3 regions of the Duganella sp. LjRoot269 genome follow, and region 2 is predicted to be linked to each of the others. Evidence: predicted binding sites of a transcription regulator. Region 2 holds the regulator's gene; each other region holds the start of a gene.
What was found. The regulator NrdR, encoded in region 2, represses ribonucleotide reductase genes. The targets are predictions, from matches to a motif close to CACNANATNTNGTG.
Positions count from the first base shown of each region.

Region 1 (3,270 bases), 2.7 Mb from region 2:
CTTCGAACAGGCGCTCGCCGCTGCCCAGCAGAATCGGCGAGATCGCGATATGCAGCTCGTCGATAAGCCCTTCTTGAAGATACTGCCTGATCACGTCGGCGCCGCCGCCAATGCGCACCTCTTTGCCGTTTGCTGCTTCGCGGGCACGGTCCAGCGCTTCATGGATACCGCCCGTGACGAAGTGGAATATCGTGCCGCCTTCCATCTGGATCGATGGCCGTGCATGATGAGTCAAGACAAAAACCGGAACGTGGTACGGTGGGTTATCACCCCACCAGCCGTTCCAGTTCAAGTCGGGCCAAGGCCCACGAACCGGCCCGAACATGTTCCGCCCAAGAATCCAGGCGCCGACGTTTTTAAATCCCCGCGCGGCAAATTCGTCGTCGACACCGGTCGTACCATCGCCTGCACCGTGGGCATGCTGGAACGTGCGGGTTGGAATGAACCACTGGTGCAGCTCCTTGCCACCCACGCCGAGCGGTTCATTGAGATCCTGATTCGGCCCCGCCCCATAGCCATCGATAGAAATCGTGAAGCTTTCAACTCGAACTCGTGTCATTTTGATCCTCCATTCAAATCATCGTTCCGATGCTGCATGCCTGGCGCGTCGTCTGGGCGTTTGGCAAACCCACAATGTACATAAAAATCGACTTTGCCCTTGGCACAGAACAGCTGGATGTCATTTATCCCCGCAGCCCGACACCGCGCAACCAATGCATTAATCAATTCCTCGCCAAGACCACGGCGCTGATAGTCAGGATGAACAATCATCTCCGTAATGAAGCCATGCAGCTTGCCATCCGAAATGACGCGGGCGAAGCCTACCAATTGGTCTGCGTCATATGCGGCAAAGGATGCCCAGGAGCCGCGCAACGTCGCTTCGTAAAAGTCGTCGCGCCGGTCAAGCGGTCCCCAACCTGTGGTGTCATAGAGGGCTTTGAACGCAGTCGCGTCTGGTGTCGCTGGAGAGAATGTGTAGGTCATCCAGCTATTTTATTTAATTTTCTTACACTGCGCGTAAAGCCTCCGTGCCGGCCAGACGCCGGCCTTTGAGTACAGCTCAAAGACAATCCATATCAAGGAATTGCAAAACCGCGCCGACTTTCGTTGACGACACCATATCTAGTGCCTAACCTAGGACAAACCAACTAGATATGGGATCAAGGAGCAAGCATGCAAGGATTAATTCACACCAGGATCATCAAGCGCGACGGCAGCGAGCAAGCCTTCACGCTGGCCAAGATCGAGGCCGCACTGTTGAAAGCCGGGCGCACCAGCAGCGAGTTCGACCTGCCCGAAGCGCGCCACCTGGCCGAGTGCGCGCTGCTGCATTTGTCGTCGCTGCGCCCGCAAGACCAGCTGACGGTCGAACTGATACAGGACACCGCCGAACGCGTGCTGTACGACGCCGGCTACCGCAAAACCCTGCGCAGCTACGTGGTCTACCGCGAACAGCACGCCAAGCTGCGCCAGGACCGCCACGCACTGGTCGACGTCGCCGCCTCCATCAACGAGTACCTGGAGCGCCAGGACTGGCGCGTCAACGCCAACGCCAACCAGGGCTATTCGCTGGGTGGGCTGATCCTCAACGTCTCGGGCAAGGTGATCGCCAACTACTGGCTCAGCCACGTCTACCCACCCGCCATCGGCCAGGCCCACCGCGAGGCCGACCTGCACATCCACGACCTCGACATGCTGGCCGGCTACTGCGCCGGCTGGTCGCTGCGCACGCTGCTCAACGAAGGCCTCAACGGCGTCCCCGGCAAGGTCGAATCCAGCCCGCCGCGCCACATGTCGAGCGCGATCGGCCAGATCGTCAACTTCCTCGGCACGCTGCAAAACGAATGGGCCGGCGCGCAAGCGTTCAGCTCCTTCGACACCTACATGGCGCCCTTCGTGCGCAAGGACGGCCTCAGCTACGACGAGGTCAAGCAGTACATGCAGGAGCTGATCTACAACCTCAACGTGCCGTCGCGCTGGGGCACACAAACGCCGTTCACCAACCTGACCTTCGACTGGGTTTGCCCGGAAGACCTGCGCGAGCAAATCCCCCGCATCGCCGGCGAGGACATGCCGTTCGCCTACGGTGAATTGCAGGCCGAGATGGACCTGATCAACCATGCCTACATCGAAATCATGATGACCGGCGACGCCAAGGGCCGGGCCTTCACCTTCCCGATCCCGACCTACAACATCACCGAGGACTTCGACTGGGACAGCCCGAACGCCGAACGCCTGTTCGAGATGACGGCGCGCTACGGCCTGCCCTACTTCCAGAACTTCATCAACTCCGAGCTCAAGCCCAATATGATACGGTCGATGTGCTGCCGCCTGCAGCTCGACCTGCGCGAGCTGCTCAAACGCGGCAACGGCCTGTTCGGCTCGGCCGAGCAAACCGGCTCGCTGGGCGTGGTGACCATCAATTGCGCCCGCCTCGGCTATCTGCACCGCGGCGACGAGGCCGGCCTGCTGGCCGCGCTGGACCGGCTGCTGGAGCTGGGCCGCGACAGCCTGGAGATCAAGCGCAAGGTGATCCAGCGACACATGGACAACGGCTTGTTCCCCTATACCAAGCGCTACCTGGGCACGCTGCGCAACCACTTCTCCACTCTGGGCGTGAACGGCGTCAACGAGATGGTGCGCAACTTCGACCCGAGCGGCGAACACGATATCACCAGCGAGTGGGGCCGCGCACTGGCGCTGCGCCTGCTGGACCACGTGCGCGCGCGCATGGTCGAGTTCCAGGCCGAGACCGGCCACATGTACAACCTCGAAGCCACGCCGGCCGAGGGCACGACCTATCGCTTCGCCAAGGAAGACCGCAAGCGCTATCCGGCCATCCGCCAGGCGGGCACGGCCGAGATGCCCTACTACACCAACTCCTCGCAGCTGCCGGTCGGCTACACCGACGATCCGTTCCAGGCGCTGGAGCAGCAGGACGAATTGCAGCGCAAATATACCGGCGGCACCGTGCTGCACCTGTACATGACGGAAGCGCTGACCAGCGCCGATGCCTGCCGCTCGCTGGTGCGGCGCGCGCTGAGCCGCTTCCGCCTGCCCTACATCACGGTCACGCCGACGTTCTCGATCTGCCCCAAACACGGCTACCTGAACGGCAGCCACCCGTACTGCCCGAAATGCGACGCCGAACTGCTGGCGCGCAAACAGGCCGTCAATGTCTGACCTTTTTTATCTCAACCAAGGAAATGCCATGAACAATCTGCCGCAAACCACCATCGCCGAACTGGACAACGCCGAACGCCAGCCTTG
Region 1 is NZ_CAXUSL020000001.1:5,064,198-5,067,467, forward strand. Features, by position in the region: gene ACSQ3S_RS22545 (dihydrofolate reductase family protein) at 1-559, opposite strand, end outside; gene ACSQ3S_RS22550 (GNAT family N-acetyltransferase) at 556-984, opposite strand; gene ACSQ3S_RS22555 (ribonucleoside triphosphate reductase) at 1,174-3,183, shown strand; gene nrdD (anaerobic ribonucleoside-triphosphate reductase) at 3,212-3,270, shown strand, end outside.
Region 1: a site for NrdR is predicted at 1,115-1,128, ahead of ACSQ3S_RS22555 (ribonucleoside triphosphate reductase). Genes of this name have one in related genera too.

Region 2 (3,270 bases):
AGCATCATCAAGCAGACCAGCACGGTCACACCCCGCTGCCGCCGCGCGCGCTTCATCCGCCGCTCCGGTTGCGCAACGCGACTGTCATGCCGACCACGCGCCGCGCCCGCGTGCGCTGGGCCGCCGGCAAGCTGCCTTCCATGATGCGCACGCCCTCGTCGTCGCCGTGCGCCTCGGAATACGCGGCGCCGAACAGATCGAATTGCGTCGCCACCGTGTCGGCGCGCGAGTTGCTGTCGCCGTGCAGCAGCAAGGCGACCTTGATGCTGCACACGCGCTTCCACCAGGTCTTGCGGTTCAGGTCGCGCTGGCGTTCATCCGGCGTGCCGCCGACCAGCGCCAGCGCGGCATCCAGCGCGTCGACCGTCCTGGCGTTGACGTAAGTATTGGGAATGCCGTCGGCCGCAACGTCGGTGTCCAGCCCGTACAGCACTTGAAAGGAATCGACGCCGTGCACGATCGCATCGGCGCCCCAGCCGGAGGCGCCACGGTATTTGCAGCGCAGTTCCGCTTCGCCGGCAGCATCGGCGGCGACATAGAATATGCTCCAGCCGCGCTCTGCCTCCGCGTGCGGTATGGCGACGCCAAAGCCGGCGCAGTTCAGGCTGGAGCCGTCGCCGTTGCCGCCCTCGCCCGAACCGGAGAAGCGCAACGCCAGCACGTCGCTGCCGTGCGCCACGGCCGGCAATGGCGCGGAGATGTCCGCGCTGCCCCGGCCGATGCTGCTCGCGTCCAGTCCGGCAACGGGCGCAGGCGCGTCGGCCGCCAGTTCGGCCGGCGCGGCCTTGCTGTCCCAGTTGACGTAGGCGCTTTGGCGTATGGCCTGCGCCATGATGTCCAGCGCCTGGCGGCCGTCGTCGTTGAGCCAGGAGTTTTCATTGTGGTTGCGGTAATTGCCGGCGGCCGCCAGCAGCAAACTGCCGGCCACCAAGGTGACGAGCAGGCCCAACAGCAGCGCGATGGCGAATTCGACCAGCGTCCAGCCGGCCGGGTGCGAGGGCGGCGATCGCATGAGCAGCCTCGGCGCGTTCATCGCGTCGCTCCCACCGCCAGCGCGACGCCGGGCGCGAATTCGCCGGCATCGTCCTTGCGCGGCGTGCCGTCCGGATTCTTGCCATGCCAGCCGACCTTGACCACCAGCGGCGCGCCGGCCCCGCCACCGCAGGCCCAGCGCAATTTTCCGCCCACCCACAGGCCGGCATCGCGGCACACCAGCACGCGCCCCGCCGGCAGCCGGTCGCGCACCTGCACCTTGATCTCGTACAGATCGAACGATGCCAGCTGCGCGCTATCGCAGGCGCCGCCATAGCACAGCGCCGCCGGCGCCGACGGATGAGGATCGGCCAGCGCATCGTAGTTGAGCAGCAGATAGGGATTGGCGCCATCGCCAAGGCGCATTTGATCGGCGTTGGCGCGCATGCGTTCGGCCAGGCTGGTGGCCAGCTGCGTTGCCTGCGACACCAGCACCGCCTGATGCCGCGTGCGCAGCGCCGCCAGTTGCATCGCCACGCCGCCGACGATACCAAACGCCAGCAACAGCACGGCGACCAGTATTTCCACCAGCGTAAAACCGGACAACAAAGCACGTGCGCGCACGGCACACCTCCGCAAAGTCGATCACGACTGTGCTAGAAGTTAGCAGCGCTTACTGCAGAGAGTATGAGATGTATCAAAAGTGCGCCAGCCGTAGGCCGGCGGACGATCAAGCCTTGCGTGGCTTGCGGTCCTGGCCGACTTCGGCAATCGCATCCTGGAACTCGGCCAGGTCTTCGAAGTTTTTATACACCGACGCAAAGCGGATGTAGGCGATCTTGTCCAGGCGCTTCAGTTCCTGCATCACCAGCTCGCCGATGTAGCCGGTGTCGACTTCGCGCTGTCCGCTGGTCAGCAGCTTTTCCTCAATGGACAGTATGGCCGCATCGACGGCAGGCGCCGCCACGGGCCGCTTGCGCAAGGCCAGGGTCAGGCTGCCGCGCAGCTTGGCCGCCGCATACTCGGTGCGGCTGCCGTTCTTCTTGACCACATACGGCATCACCAGTTCGATGCGCTCATACGTGGTAAATCGTTTATCACATTTACCGCAGCGCCTGCGCCGGCGTATGGAATCCCCTTCCTCGGATACACGCGTATCGAGAACCTGGGTATCGTCATGCTGGCAGAACGGACATTTCATATGGGCATGCGCCTCGGTGGTAGTGTGACGCCGGCGGTCGCCGGCGTCACGATGCTGCAATTACTTGGCGTAGACAGGGAACTTGTCAGCCAGCACCTTCACCGCCGCCTTGACGCGCTCGATGGTGGCCGCGTCGTGCGGGTTGTCCAGCACGTCGGCGATCAGGTTGCCCACTTCTTCCGCTTCCGCTTCCTTGAAGCCGCGGGTGGTCATCGCCGGCGAGCCCAGGCGGATGCCGGAAGTCACGAATGGCTTCTGCGGATCGTTAGGAATGCCGTTCTTGTTGGTGGTGATGTGCGCCGTGCCCAGGATCGCTTCCGCTTCCTTGCCGGTCAGGTTCTTCGGACGCAGGTCCACCAGCATCACGTGCGACTCGGTGCCGCCGGAAACGATGCGCAGGCCGCGCTTGATCAGGGTCTTGGCCAGCACGTCGGCGTTGATGACGACCTGTTGCTGGTAAGCCTTGAACTCGGGGGTCAGCGCTTCCTTGAACGCGACAGCCTTGCCGGCGATCACGTGCATCAGCGGGCCGCCCTGGATGCCTGGGAAGATGGCCGAGTTGATGATCTTCTCGTGCTCGGCCTTCATCAGGATGATGCCGCCGCGCGGGCCGCGCAGCGATTTGTGCGTGGTCGAGGTGACGAAGTCGGCGTGCGGCACAGGGTTAGGGTACAGGCCGGCGGCGATCAGACCGGCGTAGTGCGCCATGTCGACCATGAAGTACGCGCCCACCGCTTTGGCGACGGCGGCGAAGCGCTCGAAGTCGATCTTTTTCGAGAACGCCGAGGCGCCCGCGATGATCAGCTTGGGCTTGTGTTCCTTGGCCAGTGCTTCCATGGCGTCATAGTCGATGTCTTCCGCAGCGGTCAGGCCGTAGGAGACGACGTTGAACCATTTGCCGGACATGTTCAGCGGCATGCCGTGGGTCAGGTGGCCGCCTTCGGCCAGCGACATGCCCATGATGGTGTCGCCCGGTTTCAGCACGGCGAAGAACACGCCCTGGTTGGCCTGCGAGCCCGAGTTAGGCTGGACGTTGGCCGCTTCCGCGCCGAACAGCTGCTTGACGCGGTCGATCGCCAGTTGCTCGACGACGTCGA
Region 2 is NZ_CAXUSL020000001.1:2,382,658-2,385,927, reverse strand. Features, by position in the region: gene ACSQ3S_RS10605 (pilus assembly PilX family protein) at 1-56, opposite strand, end outside; gene ACSQ3S_RS10600 (PilW family protein) at 53-1,012, opposite strand; gene pilV (type IV pilus modification protein PilV) at 1,030-1,596, opposite strand; gene nrdR (transcriptional regulator NrdR) at 1,703-2,173, opposite strand; gene glyA (serine hydroxymethyltransferase) at 2,234-3,270, opposite strand, start outside.

Region 3 (3,270 bases), 4.3 Mb from region 2:
CGGCTGAAGGGCGATTCGGCCGTGATCCAGGCGCTGCGGGCGCAGATCGCCCGGCTGGCGCGCTCGATGGCGCCGATCGCCATCAACGGCGAATCGGGCAGCGGCAAGGAGCTGGCGGCGCGCGAGATCCATGCGCAAAGTTCGCGCGCGGGCAAGCCCTTCATCGCCGTCAACTGCGGCGCGATTCCGGAAGCGCTGATGGAGGCCGAGTTCTTCGGCTACCGCAAGGGCGCCTTCACCGGCGCGGCCGATGAGCGCGACGGCTTCTTCCAGGCGGCCAACGGCGGCACCCTGATGCTCGACGAGGTGGCCGACCTGCCGCTGGCGATGCAGGTCAAGCTGCTGCGGGCGATCCAGGAGCGGCGCGTGCGCAAGATCGGCGCCACCTCGGAAGAGCCGGTCGACGTGCGCATCATCAGCGCGACCCACAAGAACCTGGCGCAGTGCGTGGAGCAGGGCAGCTTCCGCCAGGACCTGTTCTACCGCCTGAACGTGATTGAACTGAGCCTGCCGCCGCTGCGCGAACGACTCGACGACCTGCGCGTGCTGACCGCCGCCATCCTGGAACGGCTGGGCACTTTCGAGCACAAGGTGCACCTGGGGCCGGGCGTGCTGGACGCGCTGCGCGGCTATTCCTTCCCCGGCAATGTGCGCGAGCTGGAAAACATCCTGGAGCGGGCGCTGGCCTTCGCCAACGATGGCGTGATCGAGGTGGCCGACCTGGCGCTCAAGGGCGCGCGCATGGTGGAGGCGGTGGTGCCGCTGCCGTCGCCGCTGTATCCTTCGCCGGACTTCGCCGCCAGCGAAGCGGCGGCGCTCGGCCTGCCGCCGACGCCCGCGCCGCCGCCCGAGGGCGGGGCCGCCGGTGATGGCGCCCCGGCCGCTCCGGCCCCGCCGCCGCTGCCGCACCTGGACGCGCTGCCCAGCAGCCTGCCCGACTACCTGAACCAGATCGAGCGCGACATCATCCTGCGCGCGCTGGCGCAGACGCAGTTCAACCGCACCCAGGCCGCCCATCTGCTGGGCATCAGCTTCCGCCAGCTGCGCTACCAGATGCAGAAGCTGAACATCCAGGAGCCGGAGGCGTGAGCGTTTTATCGCCGCTCGCCGCGCCGCTGCCGCCGGTCGGCGCCGACGGCTGGTGGCCCGCCGCCCGCCGCTACGACAGCCCGCACCGCGACGCCCGCCCCGACCCGGACGACATCACGCTGCTGGTGATCCACAACATCTCGCTGCCGGCCGGCCGCTACGGCGGCCCGCACGTGTCCGACCTGTTCAGCGGACGGATCGACTATAATGCCGACCCCTCGTTCGCCGACCTGCGCGGGCTGAAAGTGTCGAGCCACTTCCTCATCCGCCGCGACGGCCGCGTGCTGCAGTACGTCGCCGCCGGCGAGCGGGCCTGGCACGCGGGCCGCTCGGCGTTCCGCGGAAGGGAGCGGTGCAACGATTTTTCGATCGGCGTCGAGCTCGAAGGCACCGACGACACGCCGTTCGAGGCGGCCCAGTACCGGGCGCTGGCCGGGCTGACGGTGGCGCTGCAGACGCGCTACCCGCTGGCCGAGGTGCGGGGGCACGAACACATCGCGCCGGGCCGCAAAACCGATCCGGGGCCCATGTTCGACTGGGAATACTATCAAAAGCTGCTTAGGAAAGAGGCAATGTTAGTAGGCGCTAGCGCTGAACTTGGCTTCCCCATTGGGCTTCTTTAATGTCAAGAGCAAAATTGCTGGAAATATCAAAATTTCTCACTTGCCGTGCTACGGTGTGACCACTACAATCAGTGGATAGGTTCTGATCAATCACTAGATCTAGTAGTTATTCTCGTATTGCCGAGACACTGAATCTTGTGGGGATGACAAGCCTGCCGGGCCGGTTACACACCCTTTTATGGCATTTTTTTACACAACATACGTCGCGCAGCACTGACTGCACGCTGTTATCGGGGAGCTTAAATGCAATCTACTCAAGACATCACCATCAATCCAGCGCTGGTACCAGCAGCCGCTGCGAGTACCGCCAGCAGCCCGATCACGGCCGCCAGCGACCTCGGTGACTACCGCATCATCCGCCGTAACGGCGCGGTCGTCGCGTTTGAACCGTCGAAAATCGCGATTGCCGTGACCAAGGCCTTCCTGGCCGTCAACGGCGGCCAGGGTGCCGCCTCGGCCCGCATCCGCGAATTGGTAGAACAGCTGACCTCCAGCGTGGTCACCGCGCTGGTGCGCCGCCAGCCATCGGGCGGCACCTTCCACATCGAAGACGTGCAGGACCAGGTCGAGCTGGCGCTGATGCGCTCCGGCGAACACGACGTCGCCCGCGCCTACGTGCTGTACCGCGCCAAGCACATGGAAGAGCGCCGCGCCGCCAAGGAGGCGCAAGGCGCCGCCGCCGCGATCGACGCGCCGCAGATCCACGTGGTGGAAAACGGCGAGCGCAAGCTGCTCGACATGAACCGCGTCTCGAGCCTGATCAACGCCGCCTGCATAGGCCTGGAAAAACACGTCGACGCCGACGCCATCCTGGCCGAGACGGTCAAGAACCTGTACGACGGCGTGCCGGTCGAAGAGCTGCACAAGTCCGCCATCCTGGCCGCCCGCGCGCTGATGGAAAAAGACCCGGCCTACTCGCAGGTGACGGCCCGCATCCTGCTGCACACGATCCGCAAGGAAGTCTTCGGCAAGGAAGTCGCGCAGGGCGCGGCCGCGGCCGAATACGTGACCTACTTCCCGCAATACATCGCCAAGGGCATCAAGGAAGAACTGCTGGACGCCAAGCTGGCCGAGTTCGACCTGGCCCGCCTGGCCAAGGCGCTGGTCGCCGACCGCGACCTGCAGTTCGGCTACATCGGCCTGCAAACCCTGTACGACCGCTACTTCCTGCACGTGCGCGACATCCGTATCGAAATGCCGCAGGCCTTCTACATGCGCGTGGCCATGGGCCTGGCGCTGAACGAATCGGACCGTGAAGCGCGCGCCATCGAGTTCTACAACCTGCTGTCGACCTTCGACTTCATGTCGTCGACGCCGACCCTGTTCAACTCCGGCACCCTGCGCTCGCAGCTGTCGTCGTGCTACCTGACCACCGTGTCGGACGACCTCGAAGGCATCTACGACGCGATCAAGGAAAACGCGCTGCTGGCCAAGTTCGCCGGCGGCCTGGGCAACGACTGGACCCCGGTGCGCGCGCTGGGCGCCCACATCAAGGGCACCAACGGCAAATCGCAGGGCGTGGTGCCGTTCCTCAAGGTGGTCAACGACACCGCCGTCG
Region 3 is NZ_CAXUSL020000001.1:6,650,904-6,654,173, reverse strand. Features, by position in the region: gene ACSQ3S_RS29720 (sigma-54-dependent transcriptional regulator) at 1-1,089, shown strand, start outside; gene ampD (1,6-anhydro-N-acetylmuramyl-L-alanine amidase AmpD) at 1,086-1,712, shown strand; gene ACSQ3S_RS29710 (ribonucleoside-diphosphate reductase subunit alpha) at 1,956-3,270, shown strand, end outside.
Region 3: a site for NrdR is predicted at 1,804-1,817, ahead of ACSQ3S_RS29710 (ribonucleoside-diphosphate reductase subunit alpha). Genes of this name have one in related genera too.